Regions from separate parts of the Rhizobium sp. P1_E6 genome, predicted to be linked through region 2. Evidence: riboswitches for the same ligand, from Rfam matches in the RefSeq annotation. Region 2 holds a riboswitch; the other holds the start of a gene.

Region 1 (4,931 bases), on a different contig from region 2:
GCCGCGATTTCCTCTACTGGAACGACGATGGCGAATTGGTCGCCGTCCGCGTGCTGAACTGGAAGGTCGTCTTCAAGTCGCAGGATCACACGGGCATCGGCGTCTGGCGCCAGCCATTCACCGAACTCAGGGCCCCGCTCCTCTTCAATCTCCGGGCCGACCCGTTCGAACGCGGCGACGAATCCATCGAATACGAAAAATGGTTCTTCGACCGCGCCTTCGTCATCGTTCCCTCGCAGGCGATCGTCGGGAAATGGCTGCAAAGCTTCGCGGAATTCCCCGTCCGTCAGAAGCCCGCGAGCTTCAATCTCGACGAGGTCATGCAGAAACTGTCGGCGCCGAAGAACTGATTGCAAAACATCACCGCAGCGAGGCGGCCGTCGCGCCGCCTGCTGCAGCCGACGTTCCCCTCCACCGGCAACAGTTCTCACTGCCCGTGCTTGACGTTGCGATCCGGTCACGATGAAAGCCGGCCAAACATCAAACGAGGCCAGCGCCCTAATTTCCCAAAAATCCGACAGCCAGGACTGGACAAGGCAAATGTAACTTTATAACAACGAAGATGTAATGTTATTACATTAAAGGAGATTTCATGTCCCGGCGCCTTTTCGCTGTCTTCGCAGTCGCCACCGCGCTCACCTCCGCCGCCCTGCCATCGGCTTCCCGCGCAGAGGAGGAACAGCAGGAAAGCTGGCGGCTTTTCGTGGCTGATCACAGCCTGCCGGTCGTCCGCGCCATCGATCTTGCGAGCGGCAGACAGATCGGTCGCTTCGATCTCAAGGGCTATGCCGCCCTGTCGCTGAGCGACACCGGGCGCACGGTCTTTGCGGTCCAGGGCGATGAGAATATCGTTCATGTCATCGATACCGGCATTGTCCTTTCCGATCATGGGGAGCATCGCGATCTCGAAGTGACGCCGCCGAAGCTGATCGGCGCGACGATAAAGGGCGAGAAGCCCGGCCATGTCGTGACGCATGGCGATGACGTGGCGATCTTCTACGACCGCACCGACCGCTTCGATCTCCTGAGGGAAAGTAGTCTGCTGCAGGCAAAGCCGGAGCCGAAGGCTTTCAACACCATCGCCGCCCATCACGGCGTCGCGGTGCCGATGGGCAATCACCTGCTGGTTTCAGTGCCGAACATGCAGGCGCCGGTCAAGGAAGGCGAGTTGCCGCCGCGCCTTGGCCTGCGCGTGCTCGACCGTGACGGACAACAGGTGGGCGATGTCGCGCCCTGCACCGGCCTGCATGGCGAGGCGACCTCCGCCCGCCTCGTCGCCTTCGGTTGCGAGGAAGGCGTGCTCGTCGCCCGCCCCGGCGGCACGAAAGGCCCCAAACTGGAGATGCTCGGCTATGGCGCGTCGCTGCCGCAAGGCAAGGTCTCGACCCTGCTCGGCGGGCGCTCCATGCAGTTCTTCCTCGGCAATTACGGGGAGGACAAGGTGGTGCTGATCGATCCCGACAGCACCGAAACACCCTACCGCGTCATAGACCTTCCGACCCGCCGCGTCGATTTCGTGCTCGATCCGGCACGGTTCCAGAATGCCTATATCCTCACCGAGGACGGCAAGCTGCACCTGCTCGATACGGTGAAGGGCGAGATCGTCAGATCGGAAACCGTCACGGAGCCCTACAGCAAGGATGGGCATTGGCGCGATCCGCGGCCGCGGCTGGCCGTGGCCGGCGATAATATCGCCATCACCGATCCTCGCCACAGCCTGATCCGCCTCGTCAGTAGCGAAACGCTGAAGGAAACGCGCACGATCCCCGTCGACGGCCAACCCTTCGCGCTCGTCGCCGCCGGCGGCTCGGGCGCCAGCCACTGAGCGGCTCCGGACCCGGGACACTTTGCATCCGGTGCTTGACGTCGCCCACGGCGGCGTCATAGATCAGGACGACGGTTCCCCGAGGAGAGCTTCGAGGGGATTAATAGGGAACACGGTGCGGACGACCCAAAAGGGACCAAGACCGTGGCTGCCCCCGCAACTGTAAGCGGATTGCTGGTTATATCCCGGAATGTATGGTGCGCCATTCATATCAGGACATGACAAGCGAGCCGGTCACTCCAAGGCCTCAGGGCCATGCCACTGTGCGAAAGCGCGGGAAGGCAGATGACCGACTGACATCCGTGAGCCAGGAGACCTGCCGTCAATCACGATCCAATCAGCCGGGCGGGGATGCCCGGACAAGGAGCAGACATGATTGACCTTAATCCCTGCCGCTTGCCGCATGCGATCCGTCCCGATTGGACCACCCGCCGCTAGCCCTCTCCCTCCACGCTTGGCTCACGCATCTGCGCGCGCCGGCGTCCGCTAGCCCTTTTCCTTCCGATCGAGAGTTTCCAATGCGCCAGTTACTTCCAGGCTTTTCCCTTGCGCTCGGGCTCGCCGGCTTTTGCCTGGCCGGCCTCGCAGCCCCCGCCTTCGCCGCCACCCGATACCCCCTCACCCTTACCAATTGCGGCCAGCCGGTCACGTTCGACAAGGCACCGGCCAAGATCGTTTCGATCGGCCAAGGCATGACCGAAGTGCTCTTCTCGCTCGGCCTTGCCGACAAGATCGCCGGCACGGCCGTCTGGGTCGGCCCGGTCCTGCCGCAATATGCCGACGCCAACAGCAGGATCAAACGACTGGCTGACAATGACCCGAGCTTCGAATCCGTCGTCGGTGTCGAGCCCGATCTGGTGGCTGCCGAATTCGAATGGCATGTCGGTACGCAGGGGTCCGTCGGCAAGCGCGAGCAGTTCAAAGATCTCGGCATCAACACCTATGTCGCGCCTGCCGATTGCGTCGCCAAGATCAACGCCGATGGCGGTGATGGCGTGCGCAAGGAGTTGTTCACGATGGACCTGATCTATCAGGAAATCACCGAACTCTCTGAAATCTTCGACATCAAGGACCGCGGCGACAGGCTGATCGCCGACCTGAAAAAGCGCGAGGCCGATGCCGCCGCATCCGTTGCCGGCGCTGCCGCAAAGAACCTGCCCGTCGTCTTCTGGTTCTCCAGTAAGGAGGTCAAGGGTGATGCCTTCATCGCCGGCAAGAACAGCGCACCGGCCTATATCCTGAAGACGCTCGGCGCGAAAAACGTCGTCAGCACGGAAGAGGAATGGCCCCTCGTCGGTTGGGAAACCATTGCGCAGGCCAATCCCGCTGTCATCGTCATAGCCACCATGGACCGCCGTCGCTATGCCGCCGACGATCCCAAGGTGAAGGTGGATTTCCTGGAGAATGATCCGGTCACCAGTGAACTCGATGCGGTGAAAAACAAGCGCTTCATCATGATGGACGCGCAGTCGATGAACCCGACGATCCGCACGATCGACGGTATCGAAACGCTCGCAAAGGGCATCAAGTCCTTCGGTCTGACGCAGTGAGCCAGGCTGCCTTGCGACAGAGGAAATGGTGGGCGCTCGCCGCGCTCACCATCGCCGCCTTCGTCCTGCTCGGGCTGGTGGTGAGCCTTGCCGTGTCTATAGGCGAGATCGCCATTCCTCTCGCCACCACGGCAAAGGCGGTGTCCAACCGCCTGTTCGGCACGGCATTCGAACTCAGCCGCATTCATCAGGGCATCGTCTGGGATTACCGCCTCAGCCGCGCGCTGGTGGCGGCCAGTGCCGGTGCGTCGCTGGCGCTCTGCGGCACGGTGTTGCAGGCGCTGCTGCGCAATCCGCTCGCCGAACCCTATGTGCTCGGCATTTCGGCCGGCGCCTCTACCGGGGCCGTCTGCGTCATGATATCAGGCTTCGGCTATGGCGTGCTCAGCCTCTCCGCCGGCGCCTTCATCGGCGCCGTCATTGCCTTCCTGCTGGTCGGCATTCTGGCAGCCGGTGTGGGCGGCACCAGCGAGCGCATCATTCTCTGCGGCGTGGCGGGCTCGCAGCTCTTCAATGCGCTGACCTCCTATATCGTCACCACGTCGGCCAATGCAGAACAGGCCCGCGGCGTGCTCTTCTGGCTGTTGGGGTCGCTGAGCGGCGTGCGCTGGCCGGATGTCTATCTCTCCCTGCCGGTCGCACTGACAGGCTTCGTCATCTGCCTTGCCCATGTGCGTGCGCTGGATGCCTTCGCCTTCGGCACGGATGCCGCAGCTTCCCTCGGCATCGCCGTGCGCCGGGTGCAGTTCACCCTGCTCGCCGTCACGGCTACGATGACCGCAAGCGTCGTCAGCATGGTCGGCTCCATCGGCTTCGTCGGCCTCGTCATTCCCCATGCCGCCCGCTTCCTGGTCGGCCCAGCCCATGGCCGCCTGCTGCCGGCGACAGCGCTTGGCGGGGCGATCTTCATGGTCGGCGCCGACATCGTCTCGCGCATCATCATTCCGCAGCAGATCCTGCCGATCGGCGTCGTCACCGCGCTCTTCGGCGCCCCGGCCTTCGCCATCATCCTTTATCGCGTGCGGAGAAGCGCATGAGCATATCAGTCGACAAGGTCACCTATGCCGCCGGCAATACCGTCATCGTCAATGGCGTCAGCATATCGGTCAAAAAGGGCAAGGTGCTCGGCCTGCTCGGGCCGAACGGCTCCGGAAAATCGAGTCTGCTCCGCCTGATCTGCCGGCTGCGGCAGGTCAGATCCGGCATCATCCGCCTCGGCGACGATGATGTCTCCGGCCTCTCGCGCGCCGCCCTTGCCCGCCGCATCGCTTTCGTCGAGCAGCAGACGACGACGGATACGCAGCTCACCGTGCGCGATATCGTCCGCCTCGGCCGCACGCCGCATCGCGGCCTCCTCTCGTCCTGGGCACCCGATGACGATGCCGCGGTCGAAGAAGCACTCGCCCGCGTCGACATGGGCGAACGCGCCGGCCAGCTCTGGCAGACACTGTCTGGCGGCGAGCGGCAACGGGTGCATATCGCCAGGGCGCTGGCCCAGACCCCAAGCGAACTGCTGCTCGACGAGCCGACCAACCATCTCGATATCCAGCACCAGC
Region 2 (4,931 bases):
GCCATCCGTGCCGTTCTTGAAGCCGATCGGGCAGGAGAGACCCGAGGCGAGCTGGCGGTGGATCTGGCTTTCGGTCGTGCGCGCGCCGATGGCGCCGTAGCTGACGAGGTCGGCGATATATTGCGGCGTGATCGTATCGAGGAATTCGCAGCCGGCCGGCAGGCCCATGGCGTTGATGTCGAGCAGCAGGCGGCGCGCGAGGCGCAGGCCCTCCTCGATACGGTAGCTGCCGTCGAGATGCGGATCGTTCATCAGGCCCTTCCAGCCGACAGTGGTGCGGGGCTTTTCGAAATAGACGCGCATGACGATTTCGAGATCGCCGGAGAGGCGTCGTCGCTGCTCGACCAGGCGGGAGGCGTATTCGCGAGCGGCTGCCGGATCATGGATCGAGCAGGGGCCGATGATGACGAGCTGGCGGTCGTCCTTGCCCGTGAGGATGTTGTGGATCGTGTCGCGCGTACCGGTCACGGTCTCGGTGACGGCGGCGTCACGCGGGATTTCCGAGATGATATCGGCAGGTTTGGTCAGCGGGGTGATCTCGACGATGCGAAGATCATCAATAGTGTCAGTCACGGTATGCTCTCCTGTTTGGTCATACCGTGCGGAACAAAAAAGCCGCCAGGTTGACTAGCGGCTGTTCGGGTTTGTCGTTGCGTTAGTTTCGTCTACGCACAGACCCGCATCCGCTGGAAGCAGCGGTACGAATAAAATCGCGATGCATAAACGGACGAAATCGACATGCAGCCTATGTAGCTATGCCGATGGGAGTTGTCACGCGGAATCTGTGAGAGAAAATGACCGATCCGTGAGGTTTTCAGCGGCTTTCCGCCATTGCCTCTCCTTGTGCCTCTTCCGGCTCTGCATGTCGGTTCTTGCGGCGGCGCGTCGTCAGTTCCTCTCCGGCATTGGCGGGCAGGCGCAGGAAGGTGATGCAGGCAAGGGCGGAGATCGCCGCGACGATGAAGAAGGCGATATGGAAATCGGAAACCAGCAGCTTGCCGCCGTGGAAGCTCGATGAGATTTCCAGGATCGTGCCGGCGACGGCAACGCCCATGGCCATGGAGATGCGCTGCGCCACCGCATTGATGGCGGTTGCCTGGCTGCTGTCGGCCTCGTCCACATCGCCGAAGGCCATGGCGTTGACGCCTGAGAAGGCCATGGAACGCAGCAGGCCGCCGACGAGAAGACAGCCCATGATGACATAGAGCGGCGTTTCGACGGTGAAGAGGCCGTTCACACCGAGGAAGATCGCGGCGAGGAAGGTGGTCAGCGCAATGACGTTACGGAAGCCGAAGGCATTGTAGGTGCGGGTGGCGGCGAATTTCGAGCCCATCGAACCGAGCGCGCTGACGAAGGTGATCGAGCCTGATTGCAGCGGGGTCATGCCGAAGCCGAGCTGCAGCATCAGCGGCATGAGGAAGGGTAACGCGCCGAGCCCCATGCGGAAATTCGAGGCGCCGAGGATCGATGCCCGGAACATCGGATAGCGGAACATTTTCGGGTCGAGCAGCGGATGCGGCGTGCGCCTGGCATGGATGAAATAGAGGATGCCGGAAAGGATGCCGACAGCGACGGTAACATAACCGTAGATGACGGGAACCGCCGGCAGGCTGATGACCGAAAGGCCGAAGACGAAACCGGAAAAGCCGATGCCCGACAGGAAGAAACCCGGAAAATCCATCGGCTTCGGGCTGCGCGGTTCGACAGCCGGCAGGAAGCGGGTGACGAGGATGATGCCGATAATGCCGATCGGCACATTGATCCAGAAGATCCAGTGCCAGCTGAGATAGGTCGTCAGGAAGCCGCCGATCGGCGGTCCCATGATCGGGCCGATCAGCGCCGGAATGGTGAGCCAGGCCATGGCATTCACCAGCTGGTGACGTGGCGTACCGCGTACCAGCAGCAATCGCCCGACCGGCGTCATCATCGAGCCGCCGGCACCCTGAATGAGACGGGAGATGACGAAGGCGGCGATGGAATTGGAGAAAGCGCAGGCGACGGAGCCGACCATGAAGACAAAGATCGCCAGGCGGAAAATATTGCGGGCACCGAAGCGATCCGACATCCAGCCGCTGATCGGAATGAAGATCGCCAAGGCCACGAGGTAGCTCGTTACCGCAAGCTTCAATGCGATCGGCGAAGTGCCTATATCGGCAGCAATCGCAGGCAGGCTGGTGGCAATCACGGTCGAATCCATCTGTTCCATGAACAGGGCGACCGCGAGGATCATCGGCGTTAGACGGGACACGGGCAACCGGAATGCAATGAGAATGAAGGGGCGCTTTCGGCGCCAGTCGGATTCGGGTTTCGTTCTAGGCCAGCATTTCCGGACTGTCCACGAAATGAATGTCGCATGCAGCTTGCCGCCATGCCGTTTCCACGCCATAGATCAGCCGTCAGGTGCCCGTTTTCACAGGCGGGAGAATCGGGAATCCGGTGCGAGACCGGAACGTGCCCAACGCTGTAAGGCTGACGCTTGCCGCTTATCACGCCACTGGCCGCAAGGCCGGGAAGGCTGCGGCGAAGCGAATGAAGCCAAGTCAGAAGACCGGCCTGGCAAGATAGACCCAACCCGCGCGGACGGCGGGCGGTTGCGTTGTTGGGGATTTGACGATGCGACCCATTGATGATGCCGCTTGCCCGGCATCCGGTTTTTCTGCGGCCGAACGCGAGGCCGTCTATCATGCGATCATGACGCGGCGCGATGTGCGTAGCCAGTTCCTGCCCGATCCCTTGCCGGATGATCTCGTCACAAGGCTGCTGACGGCGGCGCATCACGCGCCTTCGGTCGGCTTCATGCAGCCGTGGAATTTCATTCTGGTGAAGAGTGCCGAGGTCAGGGCGCGGGTGCGCGATGCTTTCATGAAGGCGAATGAGGAAGCGGCCCGCATGTTCGACAGCGAACGGCAGGAAAAATACCGTTCGCTGAAGCTCGAAGGCATTGTCGAGGCGCCACTCGGCATCTGCGTGACCTGCGATCCTACCCGCAGCGGCAGCGTGGTACTGGGGCGCACGCATAATCCGCGTATGGACAGCTATTCCACCGTCTGCGCCATCCAGAACCTGTGGCTTGCTGCCAGAGCGGAAGGCGTCGGCATCGGCTGGGTCAGCATCTTTCGCGAGGGCGACCTGAAGGAAATCCTCGGCATTCCCGATCATATCGAGGTGGTGGGCTGGCTCTGCGCCGGCTTCGTCGAACGGCTCTACGAGCAGCCGGAACTGGCGGTCAAAGGCTGGCGGCAAAGGATGCCGCTGGAAGAACTGGTCTTCCATGACGGCTGGGGGCAGGTTGAAGGCTAGACCGCGCCGGGTTGAGCCGGCGCGGGTCTGCATCATTGGGCTGGCTGGCTATCGCATTCCCTGGCGCAAACAGGGGCTTTCCAATGGCCGAAGACGAGGAAGCTCGCGGCGGCCATCAGCCAGACGCCGACGGCGCCGTAGAGCATGACTGCGCCGAATCCCTGGACGAGCGCATCATGCACCGTCGCGGCCGGGATATCGGGCAGGGAGGCGATATTGCCGGCGGAAATGCGTTCGGCAGCCAAGCGGAGATCGTCCGCCGCCATCGATGACGGCAGGACGCTCTTCAGATGCGAGAAGACGCCGTTGAAGAGGATGAAGCCCATGACGGCGATGTTGATGGCGAGCGAGATCATACGGGCGCTCATGTCGATACCGGAGGCCATGCCGGCACGATCGCTGGAGACGGCACCCGTCGTCGTATTGCTGACCGGAGTGTTGGTGAAGCCCAATCCGATGCCTGAGAGCAGGGCGCCAGGCATCATGGTCAGCCAGCTTGGCTCGGTGGCGGCGCTGCCAGACTTCATCAACAGGAAGCCGAGGCCGATGGTGAAGAGACCGCCGGGAATGACGAGGCCCGGCCGGTAGCGGAGCGAAAGACGCTCGGCAAACGGCGGCACGACAAGGGTCGGCAGCGTATAGGCCAGCAGCGAGAGACCGGCGGCAAGGCTGCCGTAGCCGAGGCCGGCCTGATACCAGATCGGCAGATAGATCATGAAGGGCCAGAAGCTGATGTTCATGGCAGCCGAGCCGATGATCGCACCCGAGAAAGTGCGGATGCGGAAGACCGAGGCATCGAACATGGGCCGCGGGTTCAGCCACTCGGCAATGACGAAGGCGATAAGGCTTACCGCGCAAAGAGCGATAATGGCGAGTGCCGTGGGGCTGGCAAAGCCCAGGGCCGGCCCCTGCGTGATGAAGAAGGCGAGGCAGAAGACCGATAGTGAAAGGGTGGCGATGCCGGCAATATCAAGCCGTCCCGCACCCGGGTCGCGCGATTCCTCAATGCCTGTCACAGCGAGGGCTATGGTGATGACGGCAAGGACCGCATGAATGAGAAACACCCATTGCCAGCCGGCGGCTGCCACGATGGCAACGCCGATGATCGGGCCGAAGCCGAGGCCGATCCCGAAGATGATGCCCCACCAGCCGAAGGCCATGCTGCGGGCGCGGCCCTCCCGGAATTGATGGGAGAGAACGGCGACCTGGCAGATCAGCATGATGCCGCCGCTCATACCCTGCAGAAAGCGGGCAGCAATCAGCAGCGAGGCATCCTGCGCAAGGCCGGCGACGAGCGAGGTGAGGCCGAAGGCGGTAATGCCGATGAGGAAGACGCGCTTGCGGCCGTAACGATCGGCAAAGGTGCCGGCCGCCATCAGCACGGTGGTGACGGCAATCGTGTAGGCGTTCATGATCCATTGCAGCGCGCTGAAATCGGCATGCAGCACCTTTTCAAGCGTCGGCAGAATTGCCGGGACGCTCGATATTTCAAGGCCGAACATGAGCGAGGAGAGGCAAGCGGCCATCAGGGCGATAATGCCTCTGAAACGTGAGGAAGGAGGGGAGGCAGGGGTCATGCTTTGGCCTTTCGACGTTGAGACATACAACGGTGACATCCGATGTCGTCCATT

Evidence for each region. Region 2 has a riboswitch for cobalamin ahead of bluB (5,6-dimethylbenzimidazole synthase). Riboswitches for the same ligand answer to the same signal wherever they lie in the genome.
Region 1: it holds a riboswitch for cobalamin, as region 2 does, so the genes downstream of both, AC1D35_RS17560 (ABC transporter substrate-binding protein) here and bluB (5,6-dimethylbenzimidazole synthase) in region 2, are expected to answer to the same signal.

What each region holds. Positions count from the first base shown of each region.
Region 1 covers NZ_JBFUBG010000033.1:10,600-15,530, forward strand. The annotation lists gene AC1D35_RS17550 (arylsulfatase) at 1-350, shown strand, start outside; gene AC1D35_RS17555 (metallochaperone AztD) at 593-1,825, shown strand; cobalamin riboswitch at 1,881-2,163, shown strand; gene AC1D35_RS17560 (ABC transporter substrate-binding protein) at 2,344-3,375, shown strand; gene AC1D35_RS17565 (iron ABC transporter permease) at 3,372-4,412, shown strand; gene AC1D35_RS17570 (ABC transporter ATP-binding protein) at 4,409-4,931, shown strand, end outside.
Region 2 covers NZ_JBFUBG010000054.1:27,356-32,286, reverse strand. The annotation lists gene AC1D35_RS22605 (3-deoxy-7-phosphoheptulonate synthase) at 1-573, opposite strand, end outside; gene AC1D35_RS22600 (MFS transporter) at 815-2,230, opposite strand; cobalamin riboswitch at 2,382-2,571, shown strand; gene bluB (5,6-dimethylbenzimidazole synthase) at 2,614-3,300, shown strand; gene AC1D35_RS22590 (MFS transporter) at 3,333-4,877, opposite strand.